Regions from separate parts of the Pantoea sp. y20 genome, predicted to be linked through region 1. Evidence: predicted binding sites of a transcription regulator. Region 1 holds the regulator's gene; each other region holds the start of a gene.

Region 1 (4,564 bases):
GTGCGCACGGTTTTATTGACGCCAACGACTATTATCAACGAGCCAGCGCGATGCCGTTGCTGACCGGCGTGCGTAAACCGCTGTTGATCATTCACGCGCAAGACGATCCCTTTATGACCGATGCCGTTATTCCGCAACCTGACCAGCTGTCAGCCTCCATTCAGTATCAGCTGACGCAGCAAGGCGGCCACGTCGGTTTCGTCGGCGGCACCGTTCTTAAACCGAAAATGTGGCTGGAACAGCGCGTGCCCGACTGGCTCTCAACCTATCTGGATGTGTAATTGTGATTATTCCCTGGCAAGAACTCGAAGCGGACACGCTGGAAAACCTGATTGAAACCTTCGTGTTACGCGAAGGCACTGATTACGGCGAGCAGGAACGCAGTTTGCTGCAAAAAGTCGCCGACGTACGCCGCCAACTGGAGCGCGGCGACGTGGTGCTGGTGTGGTCGGAACTGCATGAATCGATCAATATTATGCCGAAGGGTGAATTCCGCGGCTGATGCACCCCGCGGCAATTCGTGGTAACAATGCTCATCGCCGGACTTCACAGGGAGCTCTGTTATGTCAGCCAGGCATCCAATTATTGCCGTCACCGGTTCCAGCGGCGCCGGAACCACCACCACCAGCCTCGCCTTCCGTAAAATTTTCCAGCAGCTGAATTTGCATGCGGCGGAACTCGAAGGCGACAGTTTCCATCGCTACACACGTCCGGAAATGGACATGGCGATCCGCAAGGCGCGCGATCTCGGGCGCCACATCAGCTACTTCGGCCCGGAAGCCAACGACTTCGGCCTGCTGGAGCAGACGTTTAAACATTACGGCCAAACCGGCCTTGGCGAATCGCGCAAATATCTGCATACCTACGATGAAGCCGTGCCGTGGAATCAGGTGCCGGGCACCTTTACGCCGTGGCAGCCGCTGCCGGAAAACACCGATGTGCTGTTCTATGAAGGCTTACACGGCGGCGTGGTCACGCAGCAGCAAAATGTGGCGGAGCATGTCGATCTGCTGGTTGGCGTGGTGCCGATTGTTAACCTTGAGTGGATTCAGAAGCTGGTGCGTGACACCAGCGAGCGCGGCCATTCACGCGAAGCGGTGATGGATTCGGTGGTGCGGTCAATGGAGGATTACATTAACTTCATCACGCCACAGTTCTCGCGCACCCACATTAACTTCCAGCGCGTGCCGACCGTTGATACCTCAAACCCGTTTGCCGCACGCGAAATTCCGTCGCTCGACGAAAGCTTCGTGGTGATTCATTTCCGTGGTCTGGAAGGCATCGCGTTCCCCTATCTGCTGGCGATGATTCAGGGATCGTTTATTTCGCACATCAATACGCTGGTGGTGCCGGGTGGCAAAATGGGATTGGCGATGGAGCTGATTATGCTGCCGCTGGTACAGCGACTGATTGAAGGGAAGCGGATTGAATAAGCGGAGTCATTCCGTAGCGGCGCAATTTATTGCGCAATAAATTGCGCCGCTACAATCCGAGTTATAACTCGATCACTTCATAGCTGTGGGTAATTTCCACGCCTTTACCCAGCATGATCGCTACCGAGCAATATTTTTCCGCTGACAGATCAACCGCACGCGAAACGGCCTTGTCGCTCAATGCTTTACCGCTAACGATAAAATGCAGGTTGATGTGGGTAAAAATGCGTGGCGCTTCTTCACGGCGTTCCGATGTGAGCTTCACTTCGCAATCGGCCACATCGCTGCGCCCTTTTTGCAGGATCGACACCACATCAATAGCGCTACAGCCGCCCGCGGCCATCAGCACCATCTCCATTGGACTTGGCGCTTTATCACCGGAATTACCATCCATCAATACCTGATGGCCGGATGAGGATTCTCCGAGAAAGGTAAGACCTTCCACCCATTTCACTCGTGCCTGCATGATTCTTTCTCCTGAAGCGGCGGTTTTGCCGCCAGAGTACGCTTTCACCTGACAAACAGCAATCCAGAGTAATCCCCCTTCTGCTGAAGCGAGACAACACAAGACAGCTCGCAAAAGCTGTGCTACAAACAGTGCTGAAAATATTTTCGTCATCACAGACGAAGGCCGGAAGAATCAAAAGCGTAGCTTAAGAGTCCACCCGGAATAATTTTTCCTTTACTGGAAACGCTCGACGATTAAACCGCCTGACAGGGAAAAAATGCCCCCTGTGTTTTGGGCACGATTACAACAGAGGATAATAGCGAATGGTTCTCGGCAAACCGCAAACAGACCCTACACTCGAATGGTTCCTGTCCCATTGCCATATTCACAAATATCCATCCAAAAGCACGCTCATCCATCAGGGTGAGAAAGCGGAAACGCTGTACTACATCGTAAAAGGTTCCGTAGCGGTACTGATTAAAGATGAAGAAGGCAAAGAGATGATTCTCTCCTACCTCAATCAGGGGGATTTCATCGGCGAACTCGGTCTTTTCGAAGAAGGCCAGGAACGCAGTGCTTGGGTGCGTGCGAAGTCTGCCTGCGAAGTGGCTGAAATTTCATACAAAAAATTCCGTCAGCTGATTCAGGTAAACCCGGATATTTTAATGCGACTTTCGTCGCAAATGGCGCGTCGTCTGCAAGTGACATCTGAGAAAGTGGGCAACCTTGCCTTCCTCGATGTCACCGGACGTATTGCGCAAACGCTGCTAAATCTGGCCAAACAGCCAGATGCGATGACTCACCCAGACGGGATGCAAATCAAAATCACCCGTCAGGAGATTGGTCAGATCGTGGGCTGCTCACGCGAAACCGTGGGTCGTATCCTGAAAATGCTGGAAGATCAGAACCTGATCTCCGCACACGGTAAAACCATCGTCGTTTACGGCACCCGCTAATTTCTTCTCACCCACGGCGTGATGGCAACATCGCGCCGTTTCTATTTGCGATGAGCTGATGTGGCGCCGAATCATCTATCATCCCGAAGTTAACTATGCGCTGCGGCAAACGCTGGTGCTGTGCCTGCCTGTGGCTCTCGGTTGGCTGTTTGGCGATCTGCAAAAAGGTCTGCTGTTCTCGTTAGTGCCGGCCTGCTGCAACATGGCGGGACTGGATACGCCGCACAAACGCTTCTTCAAACGCCTGATTGTGGGTGGTTCGCTGTTTGCCACCGGCAGTTTCCTGATGCAAATCCTCACCGCTTACCAGATTCCGCTGCCACTGATTTTGCTGGCGCTGCCGCTGCTGATTGGCGTAACCGGCGAAATCGGCCCGCTGCACGCGCGCCTGCTGCCCGCCACACTCATCGCCGCCATCTTTACGCTCAGCTTAGTGGGACGCATGCCGATGTGGGTGCCGCCGCTGCTCTACATTGGCGGCACGCTGTGGTACGGCTTGTTCAACTGGTTCTGGTTCTGGCTGTGGAAAGAGCAGCCGATGCGCGAATCGCTCAGCCTGCTGTTCCGCGAGCTGGCGGATTACTGCGATGCCAAATACACCTTACTGACGCAGCTGACCGATCCGGAGAAAGCGCTGCCGCCGCTGCTGGCGCGCCAGCAAAAGGCGGTCGATCTCATCACCACCTGCTATCAGCAAATGCATATGCTGTCGGCGAGCCGCGATAACAGCCACAAACGCCTGACGCGCGCTTTTCAGGTTGCGCTGGATTTACAGGAACACATCTCCGTGAGTTTGCATCAGCCCGAAGAGGTGCAGAAGCTGGTTGAGGAGAGCCACGCCGAAGCGGTGATTCGCTGGAACGCCAAAATTATTTCGGCGCGGCTGCGCGTGCTGGCGGATGCGATTCTCTACCATCAGCTGCCGGATCGTTTTCACATGGAGAAACAGCTCGGCGCTCTGGAGAAAATTGCACGCCAGCATCCGGATAATCCGGTCGGCAACTTCTGCCTGTATCACTTCAGTCGCATCGCCCGCGTATTGCGTACGCAGAAGCCGCTCTACACGCGTGACCTGATGGCCGATCGCCAGCGCCGTTTGCCGCTGTTGCCGGCGCTGCGCAGTTATCTGTCATTCAAATCCACCGCGTTACGCACCGCAGCCCGCTTCGCTGTGATGCTGATGTTTGGCAGCTCGCTGGCGCTGTTCTTTAACATCCCCAAACCTTACTGGATTCTGATGACCATCATGTTCGTCAGCCAGAACGGTTACAACGCCACGCGCGTGCGTATTCAGCACCGTGCGCTGGGCACTTTCGCCGGATTGCTGATCGCCGCCGCGTCGCTGCAGCTGGCGGTGCCGGAATCGATCACGCTGCTGTTTATGCTGGGGATTACGCTGGCGAGCTATCTGATCACGCGGAAATATTATGGCTGGTCGATGATTGGCTTTACCGTCACGGCGGTGTATTCGCTGCAATTGCTGTCGCTGAACGGCGCGCAGTTTCTGCTGCCGCGCATGATGGATACCTTGATGGGCTGTTTAATTGCCTTCGCCGGGATGATTTGGCTGTGGCCGCAGTGGCAAAGCGGGCTGCTGCGCAAGAACGCGCACGATGCGCTGGAAGCCTATCAGGAGGCGCTGCAACTGCTGCTGGGGCCGGAACAGTCGCCCGATAAACTGGCTTATCAGCGCATAAAGGTTAATCAGGCGCACAACGCGCTGTTCA
Region 2 (4,564 bases), 1.6 Mb from region 1:
ATGCCGCGATTGCCACCTTATCGGGCGCGATGCGCACCTTGCCGGACGCGCTGCGGCGTCATCACGTTGTTCTGGCGGTCAATCCCGATGGTTGTCAGTTGGGGCTGCGCGCCAACGCCAACGGCGTCGATCTTAACCGTAATTTCCCCGCCGCTAACTGGCAGCATGGCGACACGGTGTATCGCTGGAACAGCGAAGCGGATGAGCGTGATGTGGTGCTTTCAACCGGATCAGCGCCCTCTTCCGAACCAGAAACCCGCGCGCTGTGCCAGCTGATTCATCAGATCAAACCGCGTTGGGTGGTTTCGTGGCATGAACCGCTGGCCTGCATTGACGATCCGCACCACAGCGAATTAGCGCAGTGGCTGGCGCAGCAGACCGCGCTGCCGGTGGTGAGCAGCGTGGGTTATGCTACGCCGGGTTCGTTTGGCAGCTGGTGCGACGACCTCGGCCTGTTATGCATTACCGCCGAGATGCCGCCGATTTCGGTGGACGAAGCCACCGAAGTCTATCTGGAAGCGATGATCAATCTGCTGCGCTGGCAGCCAGCGGCTTGAGTACGCCGTGAGAGAAATGCAGCGACGGTTCAACATCGGCCGCAAGCCAGGTTGGACCGTCGAGATCCGCGAAGGTCGCGCGCGCCGTCAGCGGTAATGCCGCACGAATCGCCCGCGACGTGCAGAGCATGCAGCCGAGCATAATCGCGAATCCCTGCTGCTGCGCCGCCTCTGCCAGCGCCAGCGCTTCCGTTAATCCGCCGGTTTTATCCAGCTTGATATTCACCATCTCATAGCGCCCTTTCAGCTGCGGCAGGCTTTCACGCGTATGGCAGCTTTCATCGGCGCAGATTGGCAGCGGATGGATAAAGTTGCCCAGCGCGCTGTCTTCTGCGGCCGGTAGCGGCTGTTCCAGCATCGCGACATTGAGGTCGGCCAGCAGCTGACAGCGTGCCGCCAGGCCTTCGGCATGCCAGGATTCGTTGGCATCGACAATCAAAGTCGCGTCAGGTACCGCGCTGCGTATCGCCACCAAACGTTCGCTGATCAGGTGATCATCCATTTTAATCTTCAATAAACGCGCGCCATGTTGCCACAGCGCCTGCGCGCTGCTGGCCATCGCATCTGGCGTATCGATGCTGATGGTATGTGCGGTGACAATCTCGTCAGCCAGTTGCACCGCGCACAATTGCACCAGACTTTCGCCTTGCTGCTGTCGTGCCAGATCCCACAGTGCGCAGTCAATCGCGTTGCGTGCCGCGCCTGCCGGTAACGCCTGTTGCAGCGCTTCTCGCGTCATGCCGCTTTGCAACGCGCTTAGCTGCGAGGCGATCTGCTTGAGCACCGACTCCTCACTTTCACCGTAGCGCGCGTAAGGCGTCGCTTCGCCAACACCTTTAACGCCATCCTGCTCGATTTCCACTACCACAACATGCGCCTCGGTGCGGCTGCCGCGCGAAATAACAAACGGCGAATGTAACGGCCAGGCTTCCGGATAACTCTTCACTGTTCTCATTATTTCTCCTTAAATCCGTCGCTTAAATGCGAGCCGGCTCGATTATCGCCAGGAAATGCGCTCGTAAACCCTTAAAAATTATGTCATAAACAAGCGCTATACCTGTTCTGACGTTCCAAAAGTCAGATATTTCATCGTTCAAAAAGGAAATCGCATGTCTCAGACTGTTCACTTTCAGGGCAATCCGGTGCCGGTTGCAGGCCAGTTCCCACAAGTTGGCGAGCAAGCTAAACCTTTCAACCTGGTCGCAAAAGATCTTACTGACGTATCCCTGGCTAATTATGCAGGCAAACGCAAAGTTCTGAACATTTTCCCAAGCATTGATACTGGCGTGTGTGCGGCATCGGTGCGTAAGTTTAACGAGCGTTCAGGTGAAGCGAACAACACGGTTGTGCTGTGCATCTCCTCCGACCTGCCTTTCGCCCAGTCACGCTTCTGTGGCGCAGAGAACGTCAGCAACGTGATCACGCTCTCTTCCCTGCGCGGCGCTGAGTTCAAAGAAAACTATGGCGTGGCGATTGCTGATGGCCCGCTGAAAGGCCTGACCGCACGTGCGGTTGTGGTGCTGGATGAAAACGATAAAGTGATTTACAGCGAGCTGGTGAATGAAATCACCGAAGAGCCAAACTACGATGCCGCGCTGGCTGCGCTGAAGTAAATCTCTCGCCTGCCAGGCGAAACAAAAAGCACCGAATGATTAACGCGTCGGTGCTTTTTTTATGATCACCTTCAGGATGGCTCAATTTTCAACCTGTTGATTTATCGCGATACGTAGCACTTCTTCCCGCCATGTTGCATTTTTACTGTGATTCTTGTTACCCGTATCACATTAATTAAAAAACATAAAACCCGTAACAAATCCCGCAATTGTTCCCATCAACATCGCTACCTATAACTAACCGTCAATTGCACTTAAGCGATTCAAAGACAGGCGGGAATCTTTATGCAAGCAAGCTTATCCATTAAAGAAAAGTTCAGTTACGGCCTCGGTGATATGGCCAGCCATATCGCCATCGATAACGTCATTATTTTCCTCACCTTTTACTACACCGATGTGGTGGGTTTGCCCGCAATCTTTGTTGGGACGCTGTTTTTACTGGCGCGCGTCGCCGATGCGGTGATCGACCCGGCGATGGGGATGGTGGCTGACCGAACCCGTTCACGCTGGGGCAAATTCCGTCCCTGGCTATTGATGCTCGCGGTACCGTTCGGCGTCAGCTGTATGTTGATTTATGCGGTGCCGGAAAGCCTGTCGCTGACTGGCAAGATGATTTACGCCGCCGTGACCTACAGCCTGATGATGCTGATGTACACCGCCATCAATATTCCTTACTGCTCGATGGGGGCGATTATCACCGCCGATGATAATCAGCGCATCTCCCTGCAATCATGGCGTTTCTTCCTCGCCACGCTGGGCGGCGCGATGTCCACTTTCCTGATGATCCCGCTCGCCACCTGGCTAGGCGGCGGTAACAAACTGGACGGTTATTTCGCAGCAATGTCGATAATGGCGACGCTGGCAACCCTGCTGTTTTTTATCTGTTTTCTCAATACACGCGAACGCATCAATGCTCCCGCTAACCACGGCAACTTTCTTGCCGATCTGCGCGATTTGCTGCGTAACGATCAGTGGCGCGTGGTCGCGTTGCTGGTGTTCTGCAATATCTCATTCGGCGTGGTGCGGCTCGGCGCGATGATGTACTACGTCACCTATTTTTTGGGTGATGCCAGCCTCTTCATGTGGCTGCTGGCCGCGCATATTGTCGGCAAAAGCGTCGGTAGCGTGCTGGCGAAACTGCTGACGCGCCGCCTGAACAAAATCACCGCCTTTACGCTCAGCGCCATTACTGCTGGCGTGCTAAGCATCAGCATCGTGTTCCTGCCCGGCTCGCTGGCGCTGTTGGTTGGCATGACATTCATCGTCTCCAGCTTCTATCAAGTCACCACCACGCTGATGTGGGTGATGATGGCCGATGTGGTGGATTACGGTGAATATCGTCAGGGAAAACGCCTCGATGGCACCGTCTTCTCGACTCTGCTCGCCGTATTGAAAATGGGCATGGCCATTAGCGGCGCGATTGTCGGCTGGACGCTTGGCCTGAGCGGTTACGTCGCTCAGGCACCGCATCAGCAGCCCGCCGCCATGATGGCCATCGTGGCGCTGTTTTCGGTGGTTCCCGGCCTGCTGTCGCTGTTAAGCGCGCTGGCGATGCGCGGCTACAAACTTAACGATGCCACCATGCGCACCATCAATCAGCACAAAGTGTCAGCCCAACCGGCTGCCACTGCTTCCCCCCTTTTACAACCACAGGAGTTGTCATGAGTGAATTACGCGCCGAATCCCAGCGTATTATCTGGACATTTGACCGTCAGACGCTGGTTATCGAACCCTGGGGCGCGCATAGCCTGCGAGTACGAGCCACCTGTCAGCCCGAACTGATCGACCATGACTGGGCGTTGTTATCGCCTGCGGCTTGCGAGGTGGAGATCCAGCGCGAGCATGAATCTCTCAGCTTGCGTAACGGCAATATCACCGCCACGCTGAATATTCGCGGCCAGCTGGCTTTCTATAATCAGCGCGGTGAATTGCTGCTCGAGGAGTTCTGGCGTCAGCGCAGCACCGTGGGCATCGGTGCCAGCGAAAAGAGCCAGGACAAATACATCAGCGCCCTGAAGCTGGATGCGCGCGCCTTTCGACCGATTCCGGGAGGGAAATATCAGCTGAGCGTGCGCTTTGAAGCGCGTGCCGAAGAGAAAATCTATGGCATGGGCCAGTATCAGCAGGATTGTCTCGATCTGAAAGGCTGCACGCTTGAGCTGGCACAGCGCAATTCGCAGGCCAGCGTGCCGTTTATGGTATCCAATCTCGGCTACGGCTTGCTGTGGCATAACCCGGCCATCGGCGAGGTGACCTTTGGTAAAAACGGCACGCGCTGGCAAGCCGAAGTAACCGATCAGATGGATTACTGGATCACCGCAGGCGACACACCCGCTGAGATCGTGCGTCAGTATGGCCGCGCCACTGGCACAGCACCGATGATGCCCAGCTTCG
Region 3 (4,564 bases), 1.5 Mb from region 1:
GAGCGTCAGCAAGCCTGCCTATCCGGCACGTGCGTTCGCGCTGCGTGTTGAGGGACGTGTGCGGGTGCAGTTTGACGTTGATAGCGACGGTCGTGTGGATAACGTCCAGATTTTGTCGGCAGAACCGCGCAACATGTTCGAGCGCGAAGTGAAGCAGGCGATGAAGAAGTGGCGTTATCAGCCAGGTCGTCCGGGCAAGAATCTCACCATGAACATCGTATTCCGCATCAATGGTGGCGCCAATATCGAATGAGCACTCGTGGCTGAGAGGTAAAAAGAAAGCGGTCAGATGACCGCTTTTTTAATGTTACAGATCGCTTAAATTGCTTCTGCCGGGCGGCAGCGGGCGAGATTGCCCGGTATTGTCGACGGCGACGTAGACAAACACCGCTTCGGTTGCGCAGTAGGTCTGTCCAATCGGTTCGGACGACACTTTCTTGATCCACACTTCGACGTTTATGGTCATGGAACTGTTGCCGGTGCGGATGCAGCGTGCGTAGCAGCTCACCACATCGCCAACCGCCACCGGTTTAAGGAACGTCATTCCGTCCACGCGCACGGTGACGACACGTCCTTCGGCAATCTCTTTCGCCTTAATTGCGCCGCCCATGTCCATCTGCGACATCAACCAGCCACCAAAGATATCTCCGTTGGCATTGGTATCCGCTGGCATGGCCAGGGTACGCAACACCATCTCGCCTTGCGGCGACTTATGTTTTTCGTCCATTGCTCAGTTCTTCTGCAGGTGAAGAGAAGCCCGACGCTGTCGGGCGGAGTGGCATTATTTTTGTTCTTGTTGCGGCATCTGTCGCCAGATATACACGCCGCTTAACAGGGTAAAGAGTAGGGTCAGGCCGGTCAGACCGAACACCTTAAAGTTAACCCAAAATTCCTGCGATAACCAAAACGCAACATAAATATTCGCTAAGCCGCAGGCGAGAAAGAAGATTGCCCAGGCAATGTTGAGATTGCGCCACACGCCTGAAGGCAGTTGTAACTCTTTGCCCAGCATGGTTTGAATCAGCGGTTGCTTCATAAACCACTGGCTGTAGAGCAGCGCGACGGCAAACAGCGAATAGATCACCGTGACTTTCCATTTGATGAATTCATCGTTATGGAACACCAGCGTCAGCGTGCCGAATACCGCGACCAGCACAAAGGTAAAAATGGTCATTTTTTCCAGCTTGCGGTAGAGCACCCAACTGACGACCAGCGCCAGACCGGTGGCAACGATCAGTGCGCCGGAGGCGACAAAGATGTCGTACAGCTTGTAGAAGATGAAGAAAACCACCAGGGGAAGAAAATCGAGTAACTGCTTCATAGCGTTTCCAAATAGGCAGGAGCGTACAGTTATGGCGCCCGGGTGAGCGCCATAACGATTAACGTAACAGCATATACAGCCGGTACAGATAGATAATCAGCACTGCGGAGACCAGGTTACCCAGCGCGTTCAACACCACGGAGGCGATATTGGCGGGCAGCACGGTCAGCGATGAAAAGAAGAACATCAGCACAATTTTGGCCAGCAGCCACAGCACAATAGCTGGTGCGATAACCTTAATATTCTTCCAGGCGAGACGCATGCTGGCACGCATCGCGCCAATCACGCCGAGCTTCTCATTGGCGAGAATCACCGGTGCCAGTGAAAACAGGATCGCCAGAATCACGCCCGGTACCATCAGCACCATAAAGCCCAATTGAACCAGCAGGGTGATCAGGAAGGTCTGCAGCAGCAGCTTTGGCAGGATGGGCGCAGATGCGCCAATAGCGCGCAGCGCGCTGACGCGTTGTCCGCCCGATACCATTGGGATTAGAAGCAGCATGCCACCCAGCAGCAGCGTGTTGCCAATCAACGCAGCGAACGTGCCTGCAGCGGAAGCGCGCAGCAAAATACGCTGCTGATCCGGAGACATATTTTGTACCAGCTCAAACAGCGACGATGCGCTGTCATCGGACTGGCTCAACAACGAGAGCTGGTCTTCACCTGGCGTTAACGCGTGGCCGACGATCACAGTAATGAACGAGGTCAGCAGCGCCAGCAGTAAAATAGTAACCAGCTGATGGCGCAAAAAATTTCCTGTGTCACGGTATAACGAGCTTGCCGTGATAGACATGTAAACTCCTTGAAAGAACCGGATTAATTAACCCGGCGATTGTACATGTTCTACTGGCGTGCTGGCACCCGCATTGGGATAACTTTCTGTCATAACAGGTAAAGAAGGGTGAAAAAGCGCAGGAAGACCGTAGCGAGCACGGGCGCGATCGCAAGCTTCGTTCTGTTCACCGTTCTCGCCGGACATCGAAAACTCCCGACAGGGCGAAGGGCGCTGCTGATAAATACCGCAGGAGACGCAGCCGCCGACGTCGCCCTGCAGCGCAATACAGCGCGGCTGGCGTTGGTTGGTGCCGCGCATATTGCGCATAAATGGGGTTAACGGTTCTGTTAATTCAACGGGAACAGCACCGGCGCCATCATCGGCTTCGGCCCAGTAAAAAGAGACACGGAAGTGCGCGCAGCATGCGCCACAGGTCACGCAAGGATTTAGTGAATCGCTCATCTGATCGCCCGCCACCTTTAAGGTATCGAACCAAAATCACACAGGGGAAAGTTAAAATAGTCACGGCGAAAAATTTTCGCAAGCGGACTTTTATTACGCGCTGTAAAGCCAAAATTGATCTGAATCAATTCATTGTTTTTTAAGTGATTAATTTAGATTGATGCAGATGATCTTTTACCAAAAAAGGGGTAAATGTTGTGCCGCATTCAACATTGAGACCCATCTTTATTTGGCAAAGGAGTGATTATGAAACTGGCAAAATGCGCACTGCTGATGGCGCTGGCAATTCCGCAACTGGCTCTGGCTCATGAAGCCGGTGATTTCTTTATGCGTGCAGGTAGCGCCACCGTTCGTCCGACTGAAGGCTCTGACAATGTGCTGGGTATGGGCGGCTTTAACGTTAGCAACGATACGCAGCTGGGCTTGACCTTCACCTATATGGCAACGGATAACATCGGCGTTGAGCTGCTGGCTGCAACCCCGTTCCGTCATAAGGTTGGACTGGGCGCCACCGGTAATCTGGCCACCGTGCGTCAGCTGCCGCCGACCTTAATGGCGCAGTACTATTTCTTTGATAGCAAAAGTAAAGTCCGCCCGTACGTTGGCGTCGGTATCAACTACACCACCTTCTACGATGCCAAATTCAACCAAACGGGTGAGGATGCCGGATTAAGCGACCTGAGCGTGAAAGACTCGTGGGGCATGGCGGGCCAGGTCGGTCTGGATTATCAAATCAACCGCGACTGGATGCTGAATGCCTCGCTGTGGTACATGGATATTGATACCGAAGTGAAATTTAAAGCTGGCGGTGAGCAGCAAAACATCAACACGCGTATCGATCCGTGGGTGTTCTTCTTTGGTGCGGGATATCGATTCTAATCGGCAACCAGAAATGAAGCGGGCGACCAGAAGGTCGCCCGTTGTGTTATTTGATCTGCATATTGTTAACCACAGATTTCACGCCCGCCACGCTACGCGTTATGGCCACCGCGCGATTTGCCATCTGCGGTGAGCTGACAAAACCGCTCAGCTGAACTTTACCCTTGAAGGTTTCAACATTGATTTCGGTCGATTTCAGCGACTCGTCATTCAACAGCTGAGCCTTAACTTTGGTGGTTACCACGGTATCGTCGATGTAACCGCCAGTGCCTTCTTTGGTTGCTGTGGGTGCACACGCGCTAAGTGCCAGCGCCATTACCGCAGCCATCATAAATCCTGCAACGACTTTGAAAAATTTCATTGGTTATCTCCCTGTCTTAGATGATGTTTCGCCGCAATGGGGCGGCGCAATTAATTGTGGTCTGGAGATGCGAAATCAGCAAATCGGCGCGCGTGAAAAAGTCAGAAATAGGGCGTTTTTACCACTTATTGATCCAATCGCAGTTTTCGCTGGGCATGAAAATCTGAGAGTAGCCGGGAATTTGAGTTTGGGGATATTTTTGGCAATAAAAAGGCCTTATCCGCACCAGCGAATAAGGCCCTGAAGGATTTTAGCGGGTGGCTGCTTTCAGACTACTCACAAAGGCTTTCAGCTCGCTGAGCAGCGTGGCCGGATCGTTCTGGTTACGCTCAATGATTTTCACAATTGCCGACCCGGAAATGGCACCCGCCGCACCAGCGGCGATGGCTTCTTTCACTTGGCCGGGTTCAGAGATACCAAAGCCCTGCAGCGGCGGCGCAGCGTTAAACTCACGCAGCTTTTCGATCAGGTGATGCAGCGGCAGGCTGGCACGATTTTCCGAACCGGTGACGCCTGCGCGTGACAGCAAATAGGTATAACCGCGACCGTGCGCAGCGATCTCACGCAGCAGTTCATCGTCAGCATTTGGTGGACAGATAAAGATCGGCGCCACATTGTGGCGCAGCGCAGCCTGACGGAAAGGCGCAGACTCTTCCAGCGGCACATCCGCAACCAGCACGGAATCGACGCCCACCGCTTCACACTGTGCATAAAAGTTATCGATACCTTTGCTGAACACCAGATTGGCGTACATCAGCAAGCCAAT
Region 4 (4,564 bases), 380 kb from region 1:
ATCACCACAATACGATCGCTCATGCCCAGCACTTCCGGCATTTCCGACGACACCAAAATGATGCTCAGCCCTTCGGCTTTAAACTGGTTAATTAACTGATAAATTTCTTTTTTTGCCCCGACATCGACGCCGCGTGTCGGCTCATCAAGAATCAGCACATCGGGGCGCGTCATCAGGCCACGCGCAATCGCCACTTTTTGCTGATTACCGCCAGACAGCAGACCAATCGGTTGCTCCATTGACGGAGTTTTAACGTTGAACAGGCGGATAAAATCGCCCACCGCCAGTTGCTCGTCGCTGTGGCGCAGGTTGCCCGCGCCAGTGCTGAAATAGCGCAGCGCGGTCAGCGACATGTTCTCTTTCACCGACATGCCGAGCACCAGACCATCGCGCTTGCGGTCTTCCGAGATATACACAATGCCGCTGGCGAGGCCATCCTGCGGAGAGCGGGTCACGATCTCGCGGCCGTTCAGCGTCACTTTGCCTTTGCTGCGCGGCAGCGCGCCGTACAGCACTTTCATCAGTTCAGTACGTCCTGCGCCCATCAGACCCGACACGCCAAGGATTTCCCCTTTGCGCAGCGTAAAGCTGACGTTATTAACGCCCGGACCGCTGAGATTTTCCACTTTTAAGCGGATCTCGCCCGGCTGTTGATCGATACGCGGATATTGATCTTCCAGCTTGCGGCCGACCATCATCTCGATCAGGCTCTCTTCGCTGAGATCGCACACCGCGCGTTCGGCAATAAACTGCCCATCGCGGAACACGGTGACGTCATCGCAAATCTCGAAGATCTCTTTCATGCGGTGCGAGATATAGACGATGCCGCAGCCTTGCGCTTTCAGTTCATTGATGACGCGGAACAGCGACAGCGTTTCGGTATCAGTCAGCGCATCGGTCGGTTCATCCATAATGATGACTTTCGACTCGAAGCTGAGCACCTTGGCGATCTCGACCATCTGCTGATCGCCAATCGACAAATCGCCCACCAGCTTGTGGCTGTCGAAACGCAGATTGAGGCGCTTTAATAGCGCATCCGCTTCGGCATACATCTTTTTCCATTCGATGCGGCCAAAGCGGTTAACACATTCGCGGCCAAGGAAGATATTCTCGGCAACAGTCAGCTGCGGAATCAGGTTCAGTTCCTGATGGATAATGCCAATGCCTGCTTCCTGCGACGCTTTCGGGCCAGAGAACGCCACATCCTTACCCAGCCACTGCAGGGAACCGGCATCCATGCTGTAAATGCCGGTCAGCACTTTCATCATGGTGGATTTGCCCGCGCCGTTTTCACCCACCAGCGCCATCACGCGTCCCGGATAAACGGCCAGCGATGCGCCATTCAACGCCTTCACGCCAGGAAACGACTTTTCAATTCCTTTGAGTTGCAATAACGGTTGCATAGCGGCCTCAGAAGGTCACGCCGGCGCTCAGGATGACATTCGCATACGGAGAACACTCTCCGCTGCGAATGACCGCCTGACTACGCTGCGTATGTTGTTTGAATTGTTCATGGCTGGTGTAACGGATGGTGATGACATTCCCCTGGTGCTGTTGCAAGGCTTCGAGCACGGCGAGCAGTGCGCTGTGGAGCTGCGGATTGTGCTGCTTAATCTCCTCCGCCATCAGGGCGCTTTCGACCTGCATCTCCTGCGTGACAACGTCAACTACCTGTAGAAATTCGGGCGTACCCGGCGTTAACGCCAGATCGATGCGCTGTGGACCGGCCGGAATCGGCAAGCCTGCATCTGCAATCGTCAGCGTATCGGTGTGCCCCAGGCGAGCAATCACATGTGAGACTTCAGCGTTTAACAAGCGACCTTTTTTCATTTATTCCACTCCACAGCGAAACGTTTCGCTGATCGGGAGTGTATAAAATGCGCACGGCAACTCAATGGCGGCATCACGGAAATGTGATCGCCATCGAAACGTTTCGCTTGTGCCGGAGAGAATTTGAGTTTGGTGGGATTTTGGAGCCGCTGCTGCGGCCCCGAAGATGGCATTACGGCAGTTTACGTACCTGTTTCACGTCCAGTTCGATGGAGTTGAAATCTTTATCCAGTTCGCCGGTCAGTTCTACCTGATCCTTCGGCGTGATGGTCAAACCGTTCCAGCGTTTATGATCGATTTCAACTTTCATGGTGCCGGTGGCATCACGGAACTGATAATCCTCATCACCGATTTGCTTCTCAAGCGTACCGCGCACGGTAATCCAGCTATCGTCTTTCATCTCTTCGGCCTGTTTCACCGTGACAACGCTGGTGTTATCGGCTTTGAACCCGCCGGACTTCACCTGCGCGGATGGCGCATTGGGATCAACAAAGCCACCTTGCTGAGCGGCAAGAACCGGCGTGGCGGCCAGGGCGACAATCGCTAACAGAGCTGCAGACTTTTTCATAATTCACCTCTTTTCCATGAATGTGTCGGTTTACGGGAGCTATTTCACCATAAGGTTCTTAACAGGATCTTAAGAGAATCCGTTTGGCTAACATTCATGAAAAATAGTCTATTTGCCGGGATTTTCGCTGTACAAGAGCAATTGTGCTTCGTATAACTCCGCTTAACAGAAGGAGAGTTGATGCGCATTTTACTGATTGAAGATGACACGCTGATTGGCGACGGTTTGAAAGTCGGGTTGACCAAACTTGGTTTCAGCGTGGATTGGTTTGTCTCCGGCGAAGCCGGATTTCAGGCGTTGACCGCCGCACCCTGGGACGCGGTGGTGCTGGATCTGTCGCTGCCCGAACGCGATGGTCTGGATATCCTGCGTCAGTGGCGCCAGCAAGGACACGATGTGCCGGTGCTGATTCTCACCGCGCGCGATGCGCTCGATCAGCGCGTACAGGGATTACAACTCGGCGCCGACGATTACCTGTGTAAGCCGTTTGCGTTAACAGAAGTGGCGGCACGCTTGCAGGCGTTGATCCGTCGCCGTCATGGGCAACTACAGCCGGAACTGAAACACGGCAACGTGGTAATGGCGCCCGGCAGCCACAGCGTGCTGTGCGATGGCGAACCCGTTAGCCTGAAAAGCCGCGAACTGGCGCTGCTGGAACTGTTTCTGCGTAATCCTGGCCGCGTGCTGACGCGCAGTCAGCTGGAGGAGAAGCTCTACAGCTGGGATGAAGATGTCTCCAGCAATGCGGTGGAAGTGCACATTCATCATCTGCGCAAGAAACTCGGCAGCCAGTTTATTCGTACCGTACACGGCGTCGGTTATACGCTGGGAGCGGCGGAATGAGTCTGTTTCTGCGCCTCGCCATCGGCTTTGTGCTGCTGATTATAGTGTGCGGCGGCCTGGCCGGCCTCAGCGCCTGGCATCAAACCCGCGATACGGTGAACGAGCTGTTTGATACTCAGCAGATGCTTTTCGCCAAACGGCTGATAGCGCTTGATCCCACCTCACTGCAGGACGTGACGTTGCCGAAAACCAAAGCGATCCTGCGCCATCACCGCGGCGATCAGGATGATGATGCGCTGGCATTTGCCATTTTCAGCGCGGCAGGCCAACCGTTGTTGAACGACGGCGAAAACGGTCGCGATCTGCAATTCGATCATCAGCGCGATGGCTTTGTTGATGGACGACTGCGCGGCGATAAAGACAGCTGGCGCCTGGTGTGGCTCACCTCCGAGGATAAGCGCTATCGCGTGGTGGTCGGGCAAGAATGGGAATACCGCGAAGATATGACGCGCGATCTGGCGCTCAGCAGCCTGCTGCCGTGGCTGATTGCCATGCCCTTTATGTTGCTGCTGCTGCTGGCGCTGGTGTGGTTCGAGCTGCGCCCGTTGAAACGCCTCACGCTTTCCCTGCATCAGCGTGCGCCGGATGATGCCACGCCATTGCCGGACACGCGCTTGCCTAAAGAGGTGAAGCCGCTGGTGGTGGCGCTTAACGGCTTGTTCAGTCGTATGGCGCATCTGGTGCAGCGCGAACGTCGCTTTACCTCCGATGCCGCCCATGAACTGCGCAGCCCGCTGGCGGCGCTGCGCGTGCAGAGTGAAGTGATTCAACTGGCTGATGATGATGAGGCGATGCGCAAACGCGCCATTCAGCAACTGGATAGCGGCATCGTGCGTGCCACGCGTCTGGTGGATCAGCTCTTAACGCTGTCACGCGTGGAAGCCGACGATCTGCGCAGCGAGTTTCAACCGGTGGCGCTGGCGCCGCTGCTGCAAAACCTGCTGGCGGAGCACTTCCCGCAGGCAGAACAACAAAACACCGCTTTGCAGTTCACCAGCCATGCCGAACCGGTGATGAACGGTCATCCGCTGTTGCTGGGGTTGATGGTGCGCAATCTGCTGGATAACGCGCTGCGCTATTCGCCGTCGGGCAGCACTATTGATGTGCAGCTCAATGCCCGCGCCATTACCGTTGATGATAACGGGCCAGGCGTCAGCGATGAGCAGTTGATAAGGTTGGGTGAACGCTTTTGGCGACCGCCAGGACAGGCGCAAACCGGCAGCGGATTAGGGCTTTCCATCGTGAAAAATATTGCCCAGTTGCACGGCGTTCGCTTGCAGTTCAGCCAGCGCGCCAGCGGAGGATTGCGCGTCACCTTGAGTT

The links. Region 1 encodes CRP, which controls carbon source genes, mostly activating them, when cyclic AMP is high. Its sites were predicted from a motif close to ATGTGANNNNNNTCACAT; they were not measured.
Region 2: ACYAC5_RS10365 (glycoside-pentoside-hexuronide (GPH):cation symporter) is a predicted target of CRP. The motif match lies at 2,325-2,342, and genes of this name have one in related genera.
Region 3: ompW (outer membrane protein OmpW) is a predicted target of CRP. The motif match lies at 2,671-2,688, and genes of this name have one in related genera.
Region 4: rbsD (D-ribose pyranase) is a predicted target of CRP. The motif match lies at 1,912-1,929, and genes of this name have one in related genera.

Annotation. Positions count from the first base shown of each region.
Region 1 covers NZ_CM142816.1:3,802,179-3,806,742, forward strand. Annotated here, with positions in the region: gene ACYAC5_RS17700 (hydrolase) at 1-281, shown strand, start outside; gene ACYAC5_RS17705 (YheU family protein) at 284-502, shown strand; gene ACYAC5_RS17710 (phosphoribulokinase) at 564-1,433, shown strand; gene ACYAC5_RS17715 (OsmC family protein) at 1,495-1,899, opposite strand; gene crp (cAMP-activated global transcriptional regulator CRP) at 2,205-2,837, shown strand; gene ACYAC5_RS17725 (YccS/YhfK family putative transporter) at 2,896-4,564, shown strand, end outside.
Region 2 covers NZ_CM142816.1:2,206,894-2,211,457, forward strand. Annotated here, with positions in the region: gene mpaA (murein tripeptide amidase MpaA) at 1-557, shown strand, start outside; gene ycjG (L-Ala-D/L-Glu epimerase) at 526-1,512, opposite strand; gene tpx (thiol peroxidase) at 1,667-2,170, shown strand; gene ACYAC5_RS10365 (glycoside-pentoside-hexuronide (GPH):cation symporter) at 2,456-3,835, shown strand; gene ACYAC5_RS10370 (glycoside hydrolase family 31 protein) at 3,832-4,564, shown strand, end outside.
Region 3 covers NZ_CM142816.1:2,269,454-2,274,017, reverse strand. Annotated here, with positions in the region: gene tonB (TonB system transport protein TonB) at 1-253, shown strand, start outside; gene yciA (acyl-CoA thioester hydrolase YciA) at 308-727, opposite strand; gene ACYAC5_RS10645 (septation protein A) at 782-1,321, opposite strand; gene ACYAC5_RS10640 (YciC family protein) at 1,380-2,114, opposite strand; gene ACYAC5_RS10635 (YkgJ family cysteine cluster protein) at 2,142-2,558, opposite strand; gene ompW (outer membrane protein OmpW) at 2,805-3,437, shown strand; gene ACYAC5_RS10625 (BON domain-containing protein) at 3,484-3,798, opposite strand; gene trpA (tryptophan synthase subunit alpha) at 4,049-4,564, opposite strand, start outside.
Region 4 covers NZ_CM142816.1:4,184,224-4,188,787, forward strand. Annotated here, with positions in the region: gene rbsA (ribose ABC transporter ATP-binding protein RbsA) at 1-1,403, opposite strand, end outside; gene rbsD (D-ribose pyranase) at 1,411-1,830, opposite strand; gene ACYAC5_RS19570 (YgiW/YdeI family stress tolerance OB fold protein) at 2,003-2,398, opposite strand; gene qseB (quorum sensing response regulator transcription factor QseB) at 2,579-3,241, shown strand; gene qseC (quorum sensing histidine kinase QseC) at 3,238-4,564, shown strand, end outside.